Regions from separate parts of the Nocardia sp. NPDC004573 genome, predicted to be linked through region 4. Evidence: riboswitches for the same ligand, from Rfam matches in the RefSeq annotation. Region 4 holds a riboswitch; each other region holds the start of a gene.
What was found. Region 4 has a riboswitch for S-adenosylmethionine ahead of ACWEKR_RS15035 (hypothetical protein). Riboswitches for the same ligand answer to the same signal wherever they lie in the genome.

Region 1 (5,203 bases), on a different contig from region 4:
CGTGCCGCTCATCGCGGGCAGGTCCAAGCCGTAGGAGAAATGCTTCCCCGACCCGGTCAGCACGATCGCCCGCACCTCGGGATCGGCGTCCAGCTGCTGGAAGACCTCCGGCAGCTCGCGCCAGAAGTCGGGACCCATCGCGTTGCCCTTGCCGGGCCCGATCAACGTCACCTGCGCGACGTGATCCTTGGTTTCGACGGTGAAAGCCTGCCAATCTGTCATTTGTACAGCGTATCGAGACAGATCCTCGCCCGTGTCCCGACCCGGTGACCTGCGTGGCTTCCGGACTCACCGGCAAAATCGCCTAGCGTGTAAATCCTGTGCAAATTCGCCTGCGGTGCGCTGGTTGCCTGCCACGGCGACGGCGGATCATTGTCCCATCGGCAGACCTCAGTCATCGGGTTCGGAGAAGCTCATGCTGATGCACCGGGGAATCGGCCTGGACCGGTTCAACCAATTGCCGCGCGGTCGCGCGATTCACGCACTGTACGAATGCTGCTGCAATGTCACGTGGGCGGAGCGATTGGCCGACGCCCGCCCCTATCCGGATCACGACGCGCTGCTGACCATGGCGGACGTCGAATTGCTCGCACTGTCCCAGCGCGATCTCGAGCGGGCCTTCGAAGCCGTTGCGCACGAACCGGTCTCCGCGCGCGTGGTGACGGAACTCGCGCGCATCACCCGTGCGCGGATCGCCGGAATGCTCGGGCCGCCCGAGGGCTACCCGGAATACTGAACGGACCGCGCGACTCGCCCGGCATACCGCCCGCACTCGCTCTACCCTGGTGAGATGCGCAGGTCGTCATTGCCACCGGTCGCCTGCCGGGTCGCGGATACCCTCATCTCCCGAGGTCATCACGGTCTCATCGTCGCCAAGCCGGAGCCGACGCATACCGCCGCGGACGCCGCGCGAGCGCTCGGCGTCGATGTGGGGGCGATCACGAAATCCCTGGTGTTCCTGCTCGACGACGACCCGGTGCTCCTGCTGGTCTCGGGGGCGCATCAGGTCGACTTGGCGAAGACCGGCGCGCGCCTGGAGGGCACACTGACCCGCGCCTCCGCCGACATGGTGCGCCGAGCGACCGGCCAGCCGATCGGCGGTGTCGCACCGGTCGGCCACCCGACCAATCTGCCTACCTGGGTGGACAACGCGCTGGCGCGCCACCGGGAGCTCTGGGCCGCGGGCGGGCATCCGAACACCATCTTCCGCACCTCGTTTCCGGAGTTGCTGCGAATCACGGCGGGGCTGCCCATCGACGTCGACTGACTCGCGCGAATCACGTCGGGCGCGTACCCCGCTGCCGGTGCCCGCGAGTCGCCGGTCCGGCGTTGTGCCGACGGTCGGGCAACGTATGCCGCCACTCGCCGACCGGGGTGGGGCGTAGTTTCGTGGTGTGACCGACGCACCACGACCCGAGACGGATCTGCGGGTCCCCGATGATCTGAGCGGCATCACCGCGGAGCAATATCGCGCCTCCATGCGCCACTACCCGGCCGGCGTCACCGTCGTCACGTTGACTTCGCCACGGGGGCCGGTCGGCTTCACCGCGACCTCCTTCGCCTCGCTGTCGCTGGACCCGCCGCTGGTGTCGTTCAACATCGCGCACACCTCCTCCAGCTTGTCCGCCATGCTGGACGCCGCGTCCGTCGTGATCCACTTCCTCGGCGAACACCAGCAGCACCTGGCCCACCGGTTCTCCCGGACCGCCGAGGAGCGTTTCACCGACCGCAGCCTGTGGACGACACTCGACACGGGCGAACCGGTCCTGCACGGCACTCCCATCTGGCTGCGCGCCACCGTGCACCAGTTGATCCCCATCGGCGACCACACCTTCGTCGTCGGCTTGGTCACCCGAGTCCACGACAACACCGATGAGAAGCCCGCCGCCGCGCCACTGCTGTACTACAACGGGCGCTACTACCGGCCGACCGCCCTCGGCGACTGACCCCGGGCGTCCTCAGCCGACGAGGCAGGGAGCCGCGCCGGTGGGGGCGGTGGAGGTGAAGGGACGCGTTTCCGGGGTGGGGTTCCAGACGCCGTTCTCGGCGGCGTAATCCCAGGCGGGGCCCGTGCGCGCCAGGGTGGCGATCGCCTCGATCAGGCGGTCCACGTCGGCGGACGTGGTGCCGAGGCCGATGCTGGCGCGCAGCGCGCCGTCCAAGCCGAGGCGGGTGAGCAGGGGGTGGGCGCAGAAACGCCCGTCGCGGACGCCGATGCCGTGTTCGGCGGAGAGATAGGCGGCGACGTGGCCGGGAGCGAAGTCGTCGAGGGTGAACGCGACGATGCCGACGGAGTCGAGGCTGTCGATCCAGATGCGCAACAATCGGACGCCGGGAATCGCGGCCAAGCCGTCGCGGAGGCGGTCGGCGAGCCGGTGTTCCTGCGCGACAAGGGTTTCGGCGGCGATGGCACAGAGCGCATCACAGGCGGCGGCCAGCGCGGCGGCGCCGAGCACGTTCGGCGATCCGGCTTCGTGCCGCTGCGGCGCCTGCGCCCATTCGGCCTCGTCGGTGCGCACCTCGCGGACCGCGCCGCCGCCCGCCAGATAGGGCCGCGCCGCGTCGAGCCAATCCCGCTTGCCCACCAGCACACCCGCGCCGAACGGCGCGTAGAGCTTGTGCCCGGAGAACGCCAGATAGTCGATCCCGGTGTCGCGCAGACTGATCCGCCGATGCGGCGCCAGCTGAGCCGCGTCCACGAGGATCCGGGCGCCGCACTGGTGCGCGATGGTGGCCAGCCGCTCCAGCGGCAGCACCTCGCCGGTCACGTTCGACGCACCGGTCACCGCGAGCAATGCGGCGGGCCTGCTGCACAGTTCGGCGACCAGCCTGCCGATGGTCTCCTCGACCGTGTCGGCGGCCTGCACCACGCGCCTGCCTCGCCTGGTCCAGGGCAGGAAGTTGGCGTGGTGCTCGATGTCGAGCACCACCGTGTCGCCGGGGACGCAGGACGCGAGCAGGTTCAGCGAGTCGGTGGTGTTGCGGGTGAAGACCACCACCTGATCGTCGGCGGCGTCGAGAAAGCGGGAGACCGACCCGCGGGCGGCCTCGTAGCACTCGGTGGAGATCCGGGAGGCGTATCCCGCGCCGCGGTGCACGCTGGCGTAGAACGGCAGCAGCTGCTGCACCCGGTCGGTGACCTGGGCCAATGCCGGCGCGCTTGCCGCGTAGTCGAAGTTGGCGTAGGTGGCGGTTCCGCCCTGCACCAAGGGCACGCGCAGTTCGTCACCGGAGACTCGGGCGAGTGCGGCGCAGGTGTTGTCGACAGCAGTAGTCATCACGTGAATCCCGTCGGCTAGAGGACCCGCGATCGAATGATTCATCGAGTCCGCGCTTGCCGCGCCCGGTCGGGCGGCGGCCGGGTCGTCACCCGGAGCACCCCACCGCGGAGGGGGGTTGCCGGCCAGCAAGCCGGGGCTTCGCGCTGGCACTCATGACCTGACCCGAGAGTGGCAGACGCGCCCCGGCACTGTCAACCACATTGGACCCCGAGTCCGCACGAGCACCGCGTGGAGATAACCACCGCGCGCGAGCCATTACAAGCACCCCCACGATGACACGCGAGCCGCGCCCGCCGCGGGATTCGTCGCGTCGCTCGGCAACCGGGGGCCGCGCGGACGGCATACTCCCGCGCGGTTCGCTCGGCGGTTACCGCGGGGCCGCTGCGACCCCGACGCGAGTGCGATTCCGCGCGGCGTGACTTCCTGGCGCCCTCGTCGGATCCGCTTGGGCCGACCGATCCGATCGGCGTCGGGCTGCTCGGACTCCCTCCGCGACCGGCTGAAACATACGTCGCCGCGAGCCCGGACACAGGGGGTAGTTCACGTCCGCTTCGATGAGCGGAATCACACTTTCGATTCAGCGATCTCCCGGCGAACCCGAAGGCGAACCCCCGACCAGCGAGTTGCCCTGCCGGAGCGGCAAATACCCGGCCCACCTGCAACAACGAGCACGCGACCGGCCGATCCGACGGCCAGTCCGGTGAACAACAAACGACGACAACCCCGGGTACCGTGGACAACTGGCCAACGCGGCGTTTGCCCTTTGGTAACCCAGATATGACACAACAACGGGAAGTGTGAGGCAAGTCGATGGGAGGTGCGCAGAGCACCATGCTCGAGACAGACGTCGACGCGCCGGCGCGCCCGTTGTCGCGCGGCGACCGCGCACCCGAACCGAGAACGCTCGTCGACATCCTGACCGCGACGGCGCTCGCCCATCCCGACGCCCCCGCCATCGATGACGGCGAGGTGGTGCTGTCCTATCTGGAGCTGGTCGTCGAGATCGAGAAGACCATGGCCCGTCTCGCCACGGCGGGCGTGCGACCGGGCGATCGGGTCGGCGTGCGCATGCCCTCGGGCACCCGCGGCCTCTACGTGACCATCCTCGCCGTCCTGTACTCCGGCGCCGCGTACGTGCCGGTCGACGCCGACGACCCGGACGAGCGCGCGCAGCTGGTCTTCGGCGAGGCGCAGGTCACCGCGATCGTGACCGCGGCGGGCATCCAGACCACGGCCGCGGGCATCCGCGCGGCCGAGCAACAGCGCGAGCAAACCTGGTCGGCACTGCCCAGCCCCGGCGACGACGCCTGGATCATCTTCACCTCCGGTTCCACCGGCACGCCGAAAGGCGTTGCCGTCACCCACCGCAACGCGGCCGCCTTCGTCGACGCCGAAGCCGACCTGTTCCTCCGCGATGCTCCGATCGGTCCCGGTGACCGGGTGCTCGCGGGGCTCTCGGTCGCGTTCGACGCGTCCTGCGAAGAGATGTGGCTGGCCTGGCGCAACGGCGCCTGCCTGGTGCCTGCCCCGCGCGAGTTGGTGCGCACCGGCGCGGATCTCGGTCCCTGGCTGGTGCGGCGGGAGATCAGCGTGGTCTCGACCGTCCCGACCCTGGCGGCGACCTGGCCGGTGGAGGCCCTGGAGGCGGTGCGCCTGCTCATCTTCGGCGGCGAGGCCGTACCGCCGGAACTCGCCGAGCGTCTGGCGAGCAGCGGCGATTCGGCGCGCGAGGTGTGGAACACCTACGGCCCCACCGAAGCCACGGTCGTCGCCTGCGCCGCACGGTTGGACGGCCGGTGGCCCATCCGGATCGGCCTGCCGCTCAACGGCTGGGACCTGGTCGTGGTGGACCAGGCGGGTAACCCGGTGGCCGAGGGTGAATCCGGGGAATTGGTCATCGGCGGCGCCGGTCTGGCGCGCTA
Region 2 (5,203 bases), on a different contig from region 4:
TGCCGCCCAGGATGTTGCGGATGGTGCCGTTGGGCGAGCGCCACATCTTCTTGAGGCCGAATTCCTTGACCCGCGCCTCGTCCGGGGTGATGGTGGCGCACTTCACACCGACGCCGTGCCGCTTGATGGCTTCGGCGGCGTCGACGGTGACCTGGTCGTCTGTCTTGTCCCGGTACTCGATGCCGAGGTCGTAGTACTCCAGGTTCACATCGAGATACGGGTGGATCAGCTTGTCCTTGATGAACTGCCAGATAATCCGGGTCATCTCGTCGCCGTCGAGTTCTACGACGGTGCCTTCAACCTTGATCTTGGACATGGATCTTCGTGTCCTCCTAGGATGGTGCCCTCATTGCACGGCCAGGCGAACACGCTTGTGAGCGGACCCCAGCTGTTCCAACAGACAACGTATATGTCCCGCGTTGTCGGCGAGACGTGTGGTGCAAACAAGACAAGCGTACTGCTGCCCGAGTCCTCACCGCACGGGCAGCCCCCGGAGTGAGCTGCGCCACCTTTGTTACCGATTGGTAGGTCGGCGACGACTCCCGGACGCATCCCCGCAACCGCCGTCGCCGCCATGATCCGCCTTCCTTCCAAGCCCGGCAACCGCCTGGCACACGACGAGGCCCGCGCAACATCGTGACGTTGCGCGGACCTCTCGGGCGGTGGATCAGACCGCGACCGGGATCCGGGCCCCCTCCTCGGAACCCTCGATGAGGTTCTCCGGCCGGTCCCGGATCATCAGGGCGATGATCGGGATGGCCGCGAGGAAGAACCCGGCGCCCACATAGAAGGCGACGTCGTAGCTGTGGATCGCGGCCCGCGCGGCCAGGTTGTCGATGCCGGGGTTCTCCTGCGCGAAGGACTTGGCGACCTGCACCGAGATCGTGGTCAGCAGCGCCGTCCCGACCGCACCGCCGACCTGCTGCGCCGCGTTCAGCAACGCGGAGGCGACGCCGGAGTCCTCTTCCTCCACCTGGTGCAGCGCGACCGTCTGCATCCCGACGAACAGCGGACCCATGCCGAGCGCGATGAGCACCTGAGCCGGCAGCACCCCGGCGAGGAAGCTGTCGCCGTAGCCGAGCTGGGCCAGCAGCAGCAGGCCGATGACGCCGAGCACGGCGCCGGCCAGCATCAGCGGCCGCGGGCCGAGCTTCGGGAGCAAGGCACTGGTGACACCGGCAGAGATCGCGATGCCCGCAGGGAAGGGCAGGAACGCGAAGCCCGCCTTCAGCGCGGAGTAGCCCAGCGTGATCTGGAAGTAGTAGCTCAGGAACAGGAACATCGCGAACATCGCGATCGGGATGAGCAGCGCGGCGAGGAAGGCGCCGCCCCGGTTGATCTCACCCGGAATGTGCAGCGGCAGCAGCGGGTTCGACGAGCGCCGTTCGATCGCGACGAAGGCGGCGAGCAGGACCAGCCCGGCGACGAGCAGCGCCAGGGTGCTGCCTGCCAGCCAGCCGTCGTCAGCGGCGCGGCTGAAGCCGTACACGATGGCGATCAGGCCGAGCGTCACCGTGACGGCACCGGGCACGTCGTATCCCCCACTACGCGGCGCGGGCACGTCCTTGGCGACCCAGGCCAGCGCGCCGAACAGCGCGATGAGCGCGATCGGGGTGTTGACCAGCAGGCACCAGCGCCACGACGCGTATTCGGTGAGTGCGCCGCCCGCGATCAGGCCGAGCGCCGCGCCACCCGCGGAGATGCCCGCGAACACGCCGAACGCGGTGGCCCGCTCACCCGGTTCGGTGAAGGTCACCGACAGCAGCGACAGCGCCGCCGGGGCGAGCAGCGCGGCGAACGCGCCTTGCAGCGCGCGCCCGGCGAACAGTTCCGCGCCGTTCTGCGCGAGGCCGGCCAGCGCCGAAGCGCCCGCGAAACCGATCAGGCCGATGATGAAGATCCGGCGCCTGCCGAGGTAGTCGGCCAGCCTGCCGCCCAGCAGCAGCAAGCCGCCGAAGATCAGCGTGTAGGCGGTGAGCATCCATTGCCGGTTGCCGTCGCTGATGTCGAGATCACGCTGCGCGAACGGCAGCGAGATGGTCACGATGGTGGCGTCCAGCACCACCATGAGCTGGGCCAATGCGATCACTGCCAGCGCGAGCCAGCGCGCCGAACCGGCCGCTTTTTGCGGCGCGGGCACCGCCGTTGCCGTTTCCGTCACGGTCATCTCCTCGTCCTCGTCGTCCGAGCTATCCTGTCATCGAGCGACATTTGTCGTCAAGAGAAAAATGTCGCATTACGACATTTGACCGTTAAGGACAGAAAAGCAGCAGGTTGCGTTAGCATGGGCACATGCTCGAGTCATCGGCGCCGATGGGCGCGAGCGCAGCGGCCGCCCGCGCCGCGGGCGCCCCACCGACCACAGGGCTGCGCGAACGCAAGAAGCAGCAGACGAGGTTGCGCATCATCGCGGCCGCCTTGGATCTGTGCGATACGCAGGGCTTCGACGCGACCACGATCGAGCAGATCGCCCACGTGGCGGACGTCTCACCGCGCACGATCAATCGCTACTTCGACAACAAGGAGGACATCGTCCTCGGCCCGGTAAAGGACTTCGGCCGTACCATCGCCGAGACGCTGCGCGAGCTGCCCCGCACGGGCAACGAACTCGAGGCGTTGCGCACGGCGTTCCTGCACGTGGTCGATCGAGCCGCCGCGGCGGGCGACGCCGATCCGCTGTCGTTCCGCCAGTTCCAGCAGATACAGCGCATCCTGCGCAGCAGCCCGTCGGTCAGCGCGCGCAGCATGGAACACGCCGACGACAAGAACACCGCGATCGCGGCGGTGGTCGCCGAGCGTCTCGGCACCACACCCGACGCGCGTCCCGTGCGGCTCATCGTCGGCACCTGGCAACTCATCGGCCACATCGGCATGGAATGCTCGGACGACACATTCCTGGACGAGGACCTTTCAGCCGCGGCCAGGGCGGGCCGCGCCGCGTTCACCGAGACCTACGATGAGTTCGTCCGCGCCTGCTGCGGGGCGCCGGGCGCCGCGGACCGGTGAGTTCGACGGAGGATTTCGGGCGCTGACCGCCGCCGGTTATGATGCCGGGCAGGTCATGAGTACCAGCGCCAAGCCCCGGCTCGCTGGTCGGCAACCCTCCAGCCGCGGTGGGGTGCTCCGGGTGATGACCTGGCTCCCGAGAGCCGGGAGCAAGCGCGTAACAGGAGGTCGCCGGCATGTGTTGTTGTTCGTCACCCACACACCGCTAACCCCTGCTGTACCGGCGAACACCTGCTTGGGAGCAAACCATGAGTGAATTCACCGCGCCCGGGGCCGAGCCCGCGCAGTGGTCTTTCCGCAGCGTGGACATTGCGGATGCGCACGCAGGTTCAGCGACGGCGGCGACGTGACCGTGGGTACCGAAGCGAACGCACGAACCTCCGGCGTCGCCCTGCCCCCTCCGGATGGGCGGCTCGGCACCATCGCCATCGGGGACGTGCGTCTGGAGAACGGCGCGGTCATCCCGGACGTCCACTTGGCGGTGCAGCGCTGGGGTGAACTCTCGCCCGGCCTGGACAACGTGGTACTGGTCGAACACGCGCTGACCGGCGATTCCCATGTCGTCGGCAAGCCCGACGACGTGCACCCGATGCCCGGCTGGTGGGACGGCATGGTCGGGCCGGGCGCGCCGCTGGACACCGACGAATGGTGTGTGATCGCGACCAACGTGCTCGGCGGCTGCAAGGGCAGCACCGGGCCCTCCAGCCTCGCCCCGGACGGAAAGCCCTGGGGCGCGAGGTTTCCCGAGATCTCCATCCGCGATCAGGTGACCGCCGAGGCGGCTCTGTTCGACCTGCTCGGCATCGAGCGGCTCGCCGCCGTCGTCGGCGGGTCGATGGGCGGCATGCGGGTGCTCGAGTGGATGGTGGGGGCGCCGGAGCGGGTCGCCGCGGCACTGGTGCTCGCGGTCGGCGCCCGCGCCACCGCCGACCAGATCGGCACCCAGACCACCCAGATCGCGGCGATCAAGGCCGATCCGGACTGGCAGGGCGGCGACTATCACGGCACCGGCCGCGCCCCGACGACGGGCATGGCCCTGGCCCGCCGGATCGCGCACCTGACCTACCGCACCGAATTCGAGCTGGATCACCGGTTCGAGAACAAGCCTCAGGACGACGAGGACCCGTGGCACGGCGGCCGCTACGCCGTGCAGAGCTACCTCGACCATCAGGCCGAAAAGCTGTGCAAGCGTTTCGATCCCGCCACCTACGTCCTGCTGACCGAGGCGATGAACCGTCACGACGTCGGTCGCGGCCGGGGCGGCATCGAGGCGGCGCTCGCGGCGACGCCGGTGCCGTGCGTGGTCGGCGGCGTCGACTCCGACCGGCTGTACCCGCTGCGGACCCAGCAGGAACTCGCCGATCTGCTGCCCGGCTGCGACGGGCTGGACGTCGTGCACTCGCGCGACGGGCACGACGGATTCCTCACCGAGGCGGCGGCGGTGTCGAAGCTGCTGACCGAGACCATGCGCCTGGCGCGCGCCGTGGTGCGGCCCGAACGCTGAGCGGTTCGGCCCGGCCGTCGATCGCCGCACAGTGCCCGGCGGCGTTCCGGGCGCTGTCCGCGTCGCCTTGCGCTCAGAGCGCCGCGCGCCGCCGCGCGGATTCGATCAGGTTGATGTTGGTTTCGATCCATTCCCGCAGCGCGGCGATCGGCGTGCGCAGACTGTGGCCGAGTTCGGTGAGCGTGTAGTCCACCCGCGGCGGGATGGTGGGATGCACTGTGCGAGTGACGAATCCGTCGTTCTCGAGTTGCCGCAACGTCTGCGTCAACATCTTCTGGGAGATCCCATCGATGCGGTGGCGCAGATCGGTGTAGCGCAGGGTGCCGTCGGCGAGCGCGTCGATGATGAGCACCGTCCACTTGCCCGCGATGTGGTCGAGAATCTCCCGCGTCGGGCACTTCGCGGAGTACACGTCGGCGGGCAGGCCGGAGCTTTCGACATAGGTGGACACCTATTGGAGTGTAGCGCACCGATTAGTGCCTTCTTCCTAAGAGAGTGTGACTCTCCGATAGTTAGAAATATGGAAACGCAAACACTTTCGGTGGCCGACGCGATCCGCGGGCGTCGCACGGTGCGCCACTACCGCTCCGATCCGGTGGCACCCGAGCTGATCGAGGAGTTGCTCGAGCTGGCGATGCAAGCGCCGAGCGCATGGAACATGCAAGACCGGTCGATCGTGGTGGTGACGAGTGA
Region 3 (5,203 bases), on a different contig from region 4:
CGATTCACCGGCACGGCCGATGCGCGTTCCGATGTCTACTCACTGGCCTGCGTCCTGTACGAAGCGCTCACCGGACAACCGCCCTATGGCGCGGGCGACCCCGCGCAGCAGATGCGCGCACACCTGATGAGCGGACCACCGCGCGCCTCGCGGGCCGTCGGCGGTGTCCCGGCCGCGCTCGACGACGTCATCGCCCGGGGTATGGCGAAAGAGCCGGACGCACGTTACGACAGCGCGGGTGATTTCGCCGCGGCGGCGTCGGCGGCCCTGAACCGGTCCGCGCACGTGCCTGCGAGTCCGCCTGCCGTGCGCTCCCCGACAGCGAACGGCCTACCGGCGACCCGGATCATGCCCGCCGACACCTCGGCACAGCCGACGCCCGGGGACTGGTCACCGGCGCCGGGGCCGCGCGATCGCCGGCATAAGAGCCGATGGATACCTCTCGCCGCAGGGGCGGTGCTCGTCGCCGCAGGGGCGCTGTGGCTGCTGAGCGGCGGCATCGACATCGGGTCCGCACCCGTCGCCGGTCCGACGACGCCCGAAGCCACCACGCCGACCGACCCGTCGCTGCCCTCGACCGGCGGGCAACCCGCCGATTCGGTGCCCGCCGCGCGCGACGGGAATTTCGCTTTCGCGGTGACCGGTGCGGCGACCGCGAATGGTTCCCGCACCACCGTGACGCTGACCGTCACCAACGTGTCCGACCAGGAACAAACCCTGGTCATCTCGGATCAACGGTTGGTCACCACCGGCGGCCGCTCCGTTCCGCCCGACGCGGCGGGCACCGCCGAACTCAATCCGTCCGGCGATGATTTCGCGCGAATCGCTCCCGGCCGCGTCGGCACGATCCGGCTGGCCTTCGACCTGCCGGGAAACAAGAACAAGAACGGCAAGAAGAACGACAAGAAAGACGAGGCGGCAAGCCACGTGGTCCTGCACGGCGCCCCGTCGTCGCCCGGCGTCACCCTGCCGGTCCGCTGACCGGTCCGTGCGACGTTCGGGTCAGGAAAGGGCGTGATCGAGGTCGTCGAGCAGGTCTTCGACGTCTTCGAGACCCACCGAGATGCGCACGACGCCGTCGGTCAGGCCGATGGTGGCCCGGCCTTCGGGGCCCATGGCGCGGTGTGTCGTGGTGGCGGGATGCGTGATCAGGGACTTGGCGTCACCGAGGTTGTTGGAGATGTCGACGATGCGCAGCCGGTTGAGCACCTCGAAAGCACGCTTCTTCGCCTGGTCTTCGGGCGCGTTCAATTCGAAGGTGACCACGGTGCCGCCCCCGCTCATCTGGCCGGTGGCCAGAGCGTGCTGCGGATGTGATTCCAGGAACGGGTAGCGCACCCAGTTCACGGCCGGGTTGCTCTCCAGGAAGCGGGCGATGCGCAAGGCGGACTCGGTCGAATGGCGGACCCGCAGCGGCATCGTCTCCAGGCCCTTGAGCAGCGTCCACGCGTTGAACGGGCTCAGCGCCGGACCGGTGTGGCGCATCAGCGTTTTCACCGGGCCGTCGATGTAGTCCGCGGCGCCGAGGATCGCGCCGCCGAGCACCCGCCCCTGGCCGTCGATGTGCTTGGTGCCCGAGTAGACCACCACGTCGGCGCCGAACTCGAAGCCGCGTTGCAGCAGAGGAGTGGCGAACACGTTGTCCAGCACGACTTTCGCGCCCGCCGCGTGCGCCAGCTCGGTCACCCGGCGCACGTCGACCAAGGTCTGCATCGGGTTTGCGGGCGTCTCGAAGAACACCGCCTGGGTGGGCACCGACAGCGCCTGTTCCCACTGTTCGAGGTCCTCGCCGTCGACGAAGACGGTCTCCACGCCCCAGCGCGGCAGGATCTCGTTGCACACCACGAAGCACGAACCGAACAGGCTGCGCGCGGCGACGAGCCGGTCGCCCGCGCCCAGCAACGCGCCCAGCGCGGTGAACACCGCGGACATGCCGCTGGCGGTCGCGAAGCACGCCTCGGCGCCGTCGAGCAGGCGCATCCGCTCCTCGAACATGGCCACCGTCGGGTTGCCGTAGCGGGAGTAGACGAAGTGTTCGACCTCGCCGGTGAACGCGGCCTCGGCGGCCTCGGCGCTCTCGTAGACGAAGCCGGAGGTCAGATAGAGCGCCTCGGCGGTCTCCTCGAAACCGGAGCGCCGCAGCCCGCCGCGCACGCCGAGCGTCGCGGGACCGACGCCGTCGGGCAGCGGCTTGTCGAACGCGCCGCCGGTGATCACGACTGCCGCCAGGGCAGTCCGAGGGCACGCCAGCCCGCGCCGCCGCGATGCCCGAATTCGTCCAGCGGACCCTCGAAGCCCTCGAGCACGTTGTAGGAGGTGCGGTAACCCGCCGAGGTGGCGGTGATCGCCGCGCCCACGGAACGCTGACCGGAGCGACAGAGGAAGACGACGGGAGCGTCGGGGTCGTGACCGTCGAGCGCCTGCTTCAACTGCTCGACGAACGCCTCGTTGCGCGCACCGGTGGAATCGACCCATTCGATCAGTACGGTCGGCCGGTCGATCGAGCTCGTGTCGGGAACGCCGACGAATTTCCATTCCGCTTCCGTCCGCACGTCCACCAGGACGGCTTCGGGATTGTCGCGCAGCAGTTCCCACGCCTGCTGCGGAGTGATGTCACCGGCATAACTCATGTGCACCTCCTGCGAATCCGCACTTGCCGCGCCCGGGACCGAGGCGCCGCCAGGTCGTCACCCGGAGCACCCCACCGCGGAGGAGGGTTGCCGACCAGCAATGCCGGGGCTTGACACTGGTTCTCATGACCTTCGACTGAGATTGCACCGACCCGGGTCACCCTGTCAAACGGTGGCCGGGACCGTGCGAGCGCTCAGGTGCAGACCAGCCACTTGCCGCCCGACCTGGTGAGATTCCAGGTCGACGTCGCCTCCCGGCCGCCCACCGTCGTGGTCACGGTCGCCTTCCCGCGGTCGCCGTCCACCATGGGGTTGTCGATTTTCGTGATCTCGACCGGCTTTCCGGTGCCGTCCTGGCCCGCCAGCGGCGAGCGGCTCGCGTCGAAATCCCGGCACGCGGTGCCGGGCGGCGGCACGGCGTCGCTGCGGTTGGCGCCGTCGACGAAGTTGCGTACGGCCGCCGCGATGCGGTCGGACTGTGTGACATTTTTCTCAGCGGGCGACAGCACACCGCCGAGCACGATCGCGATCAGCACGATGGCCGCCACCACCGCGGCCGCCACGAACGGGACCACCGAGCGCTTGTCGGTCTGATCGACGCGGACGATCTCGTCCTCCGGCTGCTGTTCGGTCATGACTCGATGATCCCTGGTCGGCGCCGGTATCCAGCGCGCGGCCCCTGGCTGCCACCGCGGCGGCAGGGCGGGCAGATCGCGTCGGCCGCGATAGGTCGCACCCGAGCGGGTAAGCCACGATCGTGGCTTTCGATGGCATCTGCCGAGTTCACGCACCGACGCGGGAGGGCATCGACCATCCCGATAGAATCGCGGGACGGCGGCCTGCTGTCATAGCGAATCGGCAGCTCTTCGCCGCGGCGAACGGAGCACCGTGCAGCTACGAGCCGGCATCGCCGGCGTCCGCACCGGACGGGTGCGAGAGAGCCGGTGCGTCAACTTAGCCTAAGCTAAGCCTGACGTCCTTAATTGTTTCGACCATAAAGGTGCGCGTAAAGAGATGACCGAACAGAGTGCAGCCCGCCCGCTCCGCATCGCGATCGTGGGCGCCGGACCGGCCGGGATCTACGCCGCCGACGCGTTGATGAAGTCGGACGCCGAGGTGAGCATCGACCTGTTCGAGCGCATGCCCGCCCCGTTCGGGCTGATCCGCTACGGCGTCGCGCCCGACCACCCGCGCATCAAGGGCATCATCACCGCCTTGCACAAGGTGCTGGACAAGCCGCAGGTGCGCCTGCTCGGCAACATCGACTACGGCACCGACATCACCCTCGACGACCTGCGGGCGTTCTACGACGCGGTGATCTTCTCCACCGGCGCCAACGCCGACCGCGCCCTGCCCATCCCCGGCATCGATCTGGACGGCTCCTTCGGCGCCGCCGACTTCGTCTCCTGGTACGACGGCCACCCCGACGTCCCCCGCACCTGGCCGCTGGACGCGGAGAAGGTCGCCGTGCTCGGCGTCGGCAACGTCGCCCTCGACGTGGCGCGCGTGCTGGCGAAGACCGGCGACGAACTGCTGCCCACGGAGATCCCGCCGAACGTCTACAAGGGTCTGAAGGCGAACAAGGCCGTCGAGGTCCACGTCTTCGGCCGCCGTGGCCCCGCGCAGGCCAAGTTCACCCCGCTGGAACTGCGCGAACTGGACCACTCGCCCACCATCGAGGTCATCGTCGATCCCGAGGACATCGACTACGACGAGGGCTCCGAGGCCGCGCGCCGCCATTCCAAGCAGGTCGACATGGTCGCCAACACCCTCGAGCAGTGGGCCATCCGCGACGCCGGCGACCGGCCGCACAAGCTGTTCCTGCACTTCTTCGAGTCCCCCGCCGAGGTGCTCGGCGAGAACGGCAAGGTCGTCGGACTGCGCACCGAGCGCACCCAGCTCGACGGCACCGGCAACGTCAAGGGCACCGGCGTGTTCAAGGACTGGGATGTGCAGGCGGTGTACCGCGCCGTCGGTTACCTGTCGCAGAACCTGACCAACCTGCCGTTCGACGACCAGGCGGGCACCGTGCCCAACGAGGCGGGCCGCGTGCTCGCCGACGAGAACGCCGACGGCGCCGCCCGCTACCTGCCCGCCACCTACGTCACCGGCTGGATCAAGCGCGGCCCGGTCGGCCTGATCGGCCACACCAAGGGCGACGCCAACGAGACCATCGCCTGCCTGCTGGACGACGCTCCGGGCTTCACCCCGGCCGAACGGCCCGAACCCGAGGCCGTCACCGAGTTCCTGGAAAGCAAGGGCATCCCGTTCACCACCTGGGCCGGCTGGTACCGCCTCGACGCGCACGAGCGCTCCCTCGGCGAACCCGAGGGCCGCGAGCGCGTCAAGGTCGTCGAGCGCGAGGACATGCTGCGCGCGAGCGAACCGCACAAGGTCTGATCACACCGCGGCGCCAGATTCCGCTGCCATCGCCACACCCCCGGTGTGGCAGCGGAAAATTCGACCCTGAGGCATTCTGTACAAGTGTTCGATGCCCACCTGCACATCTTCGACCCGCGGTTTCCGCTGGCCGAGAACGAGGGCTACCTGCCCGACCCGTTCACCATCGCCGA
Region 4 (5,203 bases):
TCGCGCTATACAACCGGCTCACCCTGCGGCGGTTGACGAACACTCCGACGACGGTGATCGAGCCGGTCACCGTCTGCGTTCCGGCGCGCAACGAAGCCGACCGGCTGCCCGATCTGATCGCCGATCTGCGCGCCCAGGTGGGCGTACCGCGCCTGGCGGTACGGATCCTCGATGACGCCTCCACCGACGGCACCGGTGCGGCCGCGGGCGCGGCCATCGATGACGACCCGCGCTTCACCCTGCTGCGCACCGAGTCCGATCCCGTCCCCGGCTGGACCGGGAAGGCCGCCGCCTGCGTACGTCTGGCCGAGGAGGTCTCGACACCGGTGCTGATCTTCTTGGACGCCGACGTGCGGCTGGCGCCGCAGGCGCTCGCGGCGGCGGTCGGCGCGCTGCGCGCGGGACGAGCCGCGCTGGTCTCCCCATGGCCGCTGCAAGTGGCCGCATCCGTGGCGGAGGCCGTCGTGCAGCCCCTGCTGTGCTGGTCGTGGGCCTCGACGTTGCCGGTGGCCGTGGCCGACCGGAGCCTGCGGCCCGCGACGGCGGTGGCCTGCGGTCAGTTCCTCGTGTTCGACAACGCCGCCTACCGCGCGGTGGGCGGTCACACGGCGGTGGCCGGGAGCGTCACCGAAGACCTCGACATCGCCCGTACGCTGCGGCGAGCCGGTCACTCCACCGCGCTGGCGACCGCGGGAGGGCTGGCGCGCACCAGGATGTATCGCGGTGCGGCCGAAGTGGACGCGGGCTACACCCGGTGGCTGTGGTCGGCCTACGACGGCACGATCGCGGGTGGAGCGGCGGTGGGACTCGTTGCGGCGCTTGCATATTGGTCGCCGCCCGTGGCGGCGATCGTCGGCCGGGGCGCGGTCCGCCGGATCGGCCTGATCGGCTGGCTCGCCGCCGTCGCCGGGCGACTGCTGGCCCGGTCGACCGAAACCGGCGGCCCCGTGAGCCGCGCGGATGTGGCGGCCGCCGTGGCACATCCGGTGTCGGTGGCGGCGTATCTGCTGCTGTGGGCGCGTTCGCATCGGGCCCGTCGCCGCGGCACGGCGCGCTGGAAAGGTCGCTCGCTGACCTGAGCGGCCGCGCCGCGGCCCGCGGAACTCACGGCACCGCGGTGATTCCGACCGTCGGCAAGAACATGCAGGACTTGGCGCCGTTGTGCACCGTGCCGAATACCGCGGCGAGAACGGTGCCCTTGCCGGTGTCCACCGGGACCGCGCGCACCCCACCCATCGGGAGGGACGCGACCAGGAAGTCCCGGATCGCCTGCTCGGCCGCGGGCCGCAGGTCCGCGGGAACGGCCGCGGGGATCATCGAGCGGGCGACCTCCGGCAGCGGCCCCATGGCCGCCGTGCCGCCGCGGCCGGTGCTCAGGTTGAGCCATGCCACCTGCATGCCCCCGGTGTTCGAGCCGTCCGGTCCGAGACCGTAGGGCACGAAGGTGAACATGGCCTGCCCCGCTTTGACGGCGCTGAGGTCTTGGCCGGGAATCTGCACGGTGTTCTTCGGCCAGGGCCCCGGGATGGCGCCCGCCACGGCAGGAGCCAGACCGGCCGTGGTGTTGTCGAGGCAGAATGCCGACGCGCTCGGATAGGCGAAGGGCTGGATACCGAGGGCGCGCAGCGCGTCGATCGCGGCTTGGTAGGCGCCGAACAGGTCACCGGGGGCGGCGACCGGCACGGAGTGTTCGGAGAACGCGGGAAGCGCGGCATCCGGAGCCGCGAACGCGGTGGCCGGGCCGGCGAGCGCGAAGACGATGGAACTGGTCGCGACAGCGGACAACTGGGTCAGACGGCGCAATATGGTCACGAAACCTCCTCATCGGCGGAACGATCGAGGGGCACAGTACTCCGGCAAACGCCTCCAACAGCCCGGATTTGGCATAGCAATTTCTTGGCGAGTCCTGTTTGCCCGGAACGAACTTCCGCGTGCCCGACCGGCGTTCCCCGGCGCTGGCGATAGTCGTATGCTGCATCGGGCCGCCGGATCCCGCCACCGCACGCTCGCCTCCGCGACGCGACCAGGCCCCACGCCGCCCGCGAGCGATCAGCGTATCCCTGGTTACTCCCAAGATCCGAGGCATCGGCGTCGGCAAGGTCTACGCTCACGCTGATTACTTCCCTTGTTCCGGCCTTCCCTTGCTGGGCATCATGATTCGGCTCGCCCCCGACATTCGTTGCCGAGGGTTCGGCGCCAACCATCCAGAGCGACCGAGAGACCTGGCTCGTCGACGTCGCAGCAACCCCCCGGTCACCGGGTGCGGGTGCTTCCGCCGGGATCGATGGAGGAACGAAGTGATCATCGAGGACCCGTCGTGAGCGCGTCCACGGCACCTGACGCCGCCCCCGAAACCCGCGCGCCCATGGAGCCGGACCAGGCCGCCGCCCCGTCCCCGCGTCCGCCCATTCCGGCACGACGCCCACACACCAAGAAGGGCAACGGGCTGATCACCGCCGTGCAGCACGCGCTGGCCCACGCCATCGAGCACGGCGCCTACCAGCAGGTGATCGACCGCTGGGGCCTGCGGAGCGAGACGGTCACCGAATCGCGGATCAACCCGCCCGGACTGCCGAAGAAGCGCTGAGCCGATGACACACCCCGCCCAGGGCGAGCCGTTCGCCCGCACCGAAGTATCTGGAGTTGCCCCGTGACCCGAACCCGTCACCGAATCGTCGCGCTGGCCTGCGCGCTCGCCGCGGCCACCACCGTGGCCGCCTGCGGCAGTGATTCGGCCGCGCCCGGCGGCGACGCGGGCCCGCCCCAGCCCGGCGGCACCCTGCGCTACGGCCTGTCCCAGGCGCCGACCTGCTCGGATCCCGCCCAGGCGGGCACCAACCAGACGCTGTACGTCACCCGGCAGATCGTGGACTCGCTGACCGACCAGGACCCGGCCACCGGCGAGCTGAAGCCGTGGCTGGCCCAGAGCTGGGAGGCGAGCCCCGACGCGAAGGTCTTCACCTTCCATCTCGTCGACGGCGTCACCTTCAGCGACGGCACGCCGCTCACCGCCGAATCAGTGCGCAACACCTTCGACTCGGTCGTGAAGCTCGGCTCGGGCAAGGCGCCGCTGGGCAGCAGCTACCTCACCGGCTACGTCGGCACCACGGCCGTGGACCGGCTCACCGTCCGGGTGGAGTTCAGCAAGCCCAACGCACCGTTCCTGCAGGCGTCCTCGACCGCCGCGCTCGGCATCCAGGCCGACGTGACCACGGCCGAGCCGGCCGAGCAGCGCTGCCTCGGCGACAACGTGGGCAGCGGACCGTTCACCTACGCGGCCTACCGCCAGGACGCTTCGGCGACGCTGGTCAAGCGCACCGGCTACCGCTGGGGTTCGGCGGTGTTCGCCCACCGCGGCGAGGCCTACCTGGACAAGATCGAGTTCACCGTGGTGCCCGAATCCGGGGTGCGCACCGGCAGCCTCGCTTCCGGGCAGCTGGACGCGATCAGCGACGCGCTGCCGCAGGACGCCCCGCAGATCGAGGCGGCGGGCGGCCGGGTGCTCAGCACCGCCAACCCGGGCGTGCCGTTCGGTCTGCAGCCGAACGTCACCCGCGGGCCGTTGCGCGATCCGGCGGTGCGCCAGGCGCTGCTGCCCGCGATCGATCGCAGGCAACTGGTGGACACCGTCCTCGGCCCGCAGTTCAAGCCCGCCACCAGCACGCTGGCCGGCACCACCCCCGGCTACACCGACCTCTCGGCACGCCTGGCCTACGACCCGGCGAAGGCGCGCACCATCCTCGACCAAGCCGGGTGGGTCCCCGGCGCGGACGGCATCCGGGCGAAGAACGGTGCGCGATTGTCGTTCTCGGTGCTGTTCAGCCAGGTGTTCGCGGGCAACCAGGCGATCCTCGAACTGGTGCAGCAGCAGCTGCGGCAGGTCGGCGTCGAGTTGAAGCTGGACCTGGTATCGGTGGCCGAGACCACGGCGCGGCAGAACAGCAAGGACTTCGACACCTCCTACGGCAACACCACCCGCGCCGACGGCGACATCCTGCGCACGTCCTTCGGCCTCGACGGCCGCAATCTCAACGCGCGCGGCCCCATCCCCTCGTTGGACGACGCGCTGAACGGCCAGGTCAGCACCACTGACACCGCGACACGCAACAGGCTCATCCGTACCGCGCAGGAACAGGTGCTCGACGCCGGACTGCAGATTCCGACCGTCGAGCTGTCCCAGGCGATCGGGGCGGGCGCGAACACGCGGGATCTGAAGTTCGAAGCCTCGGCGCGATTGCAGTTCTTCGACACCTGGCTGAGCGGACGCTAGCCATGGCACGCTATCTGGCCCTGCGGGCCTTGCAAGCGGTCTGGGTGCTGTGGGCGGCGTTCACGCTCTCGTTCGTGGTGCTCTACCTGCTGCCCGCCGACCCGGTCTCGATCGCGGCCGACGGCGGCGGCTCGGGCACACCGGTGGACAAGGCCGCCATCGCCGAGTTGCAGGCTCGCTACGGACTGGATCGGCCGCTGTGGGACCAGTATTGGACCGCGCTCGCGCACGCCGCGCGCGGCGATCTCGGACATTCCATCGCCACCGGGCAGCCGGTCACCGGCGCGATCGGCGACGCGCTGCCCGCCACCCTCGCACTGACCGGCGCGGCGCTGCTCTTCGCGGTCGCCGGAGGCGTGGCGCTGGCGGTCGCGGCCACCCAGACCCGGCGGCCGTGGCTGCGTAACGCCTTGGCCGCGCTGCCGTCGCTGGGCGTCGCGGTGCCGACCTTCTGGACGGGACTGCTCCTGCTGCAGGTGTTTTCGTTCCAGTTGCGGCTGGCGCCCGCGTTCGGCGGGCACGGGTTCGCCGGCACGGTGCTGCCCGCGCTCACCCTGGCCCTGCCGATCGGCGCGGTCATCGCGCAGGTGCTCACCGCCGGACTCGAAGCAACCTGGCGGCAGCCGTTCGTGGACGTGGCGCTGGCCAAGGGCGGATCGCGCTGGTGGGTGCAACGCACGCACGTGCTGCGGCCGGCCAGCGTGCCCGCGTTCACCATCGCGGGAGTCCTGGTCGGCAACATGCTCGCCGGATCGGTGGTGGTGGAGACGGTGTTCGCGCGCCAAGGCGTCGGCAGGCTGACCCAGACCGCGGTGCTGGCGCAGGACATCCCGGTGGTACAGGGCATCGTGCTGCTCACCTCGGTGGTGTTCGTCAGCGTGAATCTCGCGGTCGACCTGCTGTATCCGCTGCTCGATCCGCGCATCGCCGCCC

Region 1: it holds a riboswitch for S-adenosylmethionine, as region 4 does, so the genes downstream of both, ACWEKR_RS21720 (aminotransferase class V-fold PLP-dependent enzyme) here and ACWEKR_RS15035 (hypothetical protein) in region 4, are expected to answer to the same signal.
Region 2: it holds a riboswitch for S-adenosylmethionine, as region 4 does, so the genes downstream of both, metX (homoserine O-acetyltransferase MetX) here and ACWEKR_RS15035 (hypothetical protein) in region 4, are expected to answer to the same signal.
Region 3: it holds a riboswitch for S-adenosylmethionine, as region 4 does, so the genes downstream of both, ACWEKR_RS11675 (rhodanese-like domain-containing protein) here and ACWEKR_RS15035 (hypothetical protein) in region 4, are expected to answer to the same signal.

The regions. Positions count from the first base shown of each region.
Region 1 covers NZ_JBSGDA010000014.1:47,133-52,335, reverse strand. The annotation lists gene ACWEKR_RS21740 (crotonase/enoyl-CoA hydratase family protein) at 1-222, opposite strand, end outside; gene ACWEKR_RS21735 (2-oxo-4-hydroxy-4-carboxy-5-ureidoimidazoline decarboxylase) at 416-736, shown strand; gene ACWEKR_RS21730 (YbaK/EbsC family protein) at 791-1,267, shown strand; gene ACWEKR_RS21725 (flavin reductase) at 1,395-1,946, shown strand; gene ACWEKR_RS21720 (aminotransferase class V-fold PLP-dependent enzyme) at 1,959-3,278, opposite strand; SAM riboswitch class IV at 3,326-3,439, opposite strand; gene ACWEKR_RS21715 (Pls/PosA family non-ribosomal peptide synthetase) at 4,113-5,203, shown strand, end outside.
Region 2 covers NZ_JBSGDA010000009.1:216,755-221,957, reverse strand. The annotation lists gene ACWEKR_RS17270 (NADP-dependent isocitrate dehydrogenase) at 1-316, opposite strand, end outside; gene ACWEKR_RS17265 (MFS transporter) at 668-2,167, opposite strand; gene ACWEKR_RS17260 (TetR/AcrR family transcriptional regulator) at 2,293-3,006, shown strand; SAM riboswitch class IV at 3,058-3,168, shown strand; gene metX (homoserine O-acetyltransferase MetX) at 3,353-4,510, shown strand; gene ACWEKR_RS17250 (winged helix-turn-helix transcriptional regulator) at 4,584-4,961, opposite strand; gene ACWEKR_RS17245 (nitroreductase family protein) at 5,031-5,203, shown strand, end outside.
Region 3 covers NZ_JBSGDA010000006.1:43,330-48,532, reverse strand. The annotation lists gene ACWEKR_RS11685 (serine/threonine-protein kinase) at 1-981, shown strand, start outside; gene ACWEKR_RS11680 (O-succinylhomoserine sulfhydrylase) at 1,003-2,217, opposite strand; gene ACWEKR_RS11675 (rhodanese-like domain-containing protein) at 2,214-2,630, opposite strand; SAM riboswitch class IV at 2,645-2,761, opposite strand; gene ACWEKR_RS11670 (Rv0361 family membrane protein) at 2,825-3,265, opposite strand; gene ACWEKR_RS11665 (FAD-dependent oxidoreductase) at 3,645-5,030, shown strand; gene ACWEKR_RS11660 (amidohydrolase family protein) at 5,115-5,203, shown strand, end outside.
Region 4 covers NZ_JBSGDA010000008.1:46,426-51,628, forward strand. The annotation lists gene ACWEKR_RS15025 (glycosyltransferase) at 1-1,079, shown strand, start outside; gene ACWEKR_RS15030 (hypothetical protein) at 1,105-1,812, opposite strand; SAM riboswitch class I at 2,198-2,291, shown strand; gene ACWEKR_RS15035 (hypothetical protein) at 2,318-2,587, shown strand; gene ACWEKR_RS15040 (ABC transporter substrate-binding protein) at 2,651-4,270, shown strand; gene ACWEKR_RS15045 (ABC transporter permease) at 4,273-5,203, shown strand, end outside.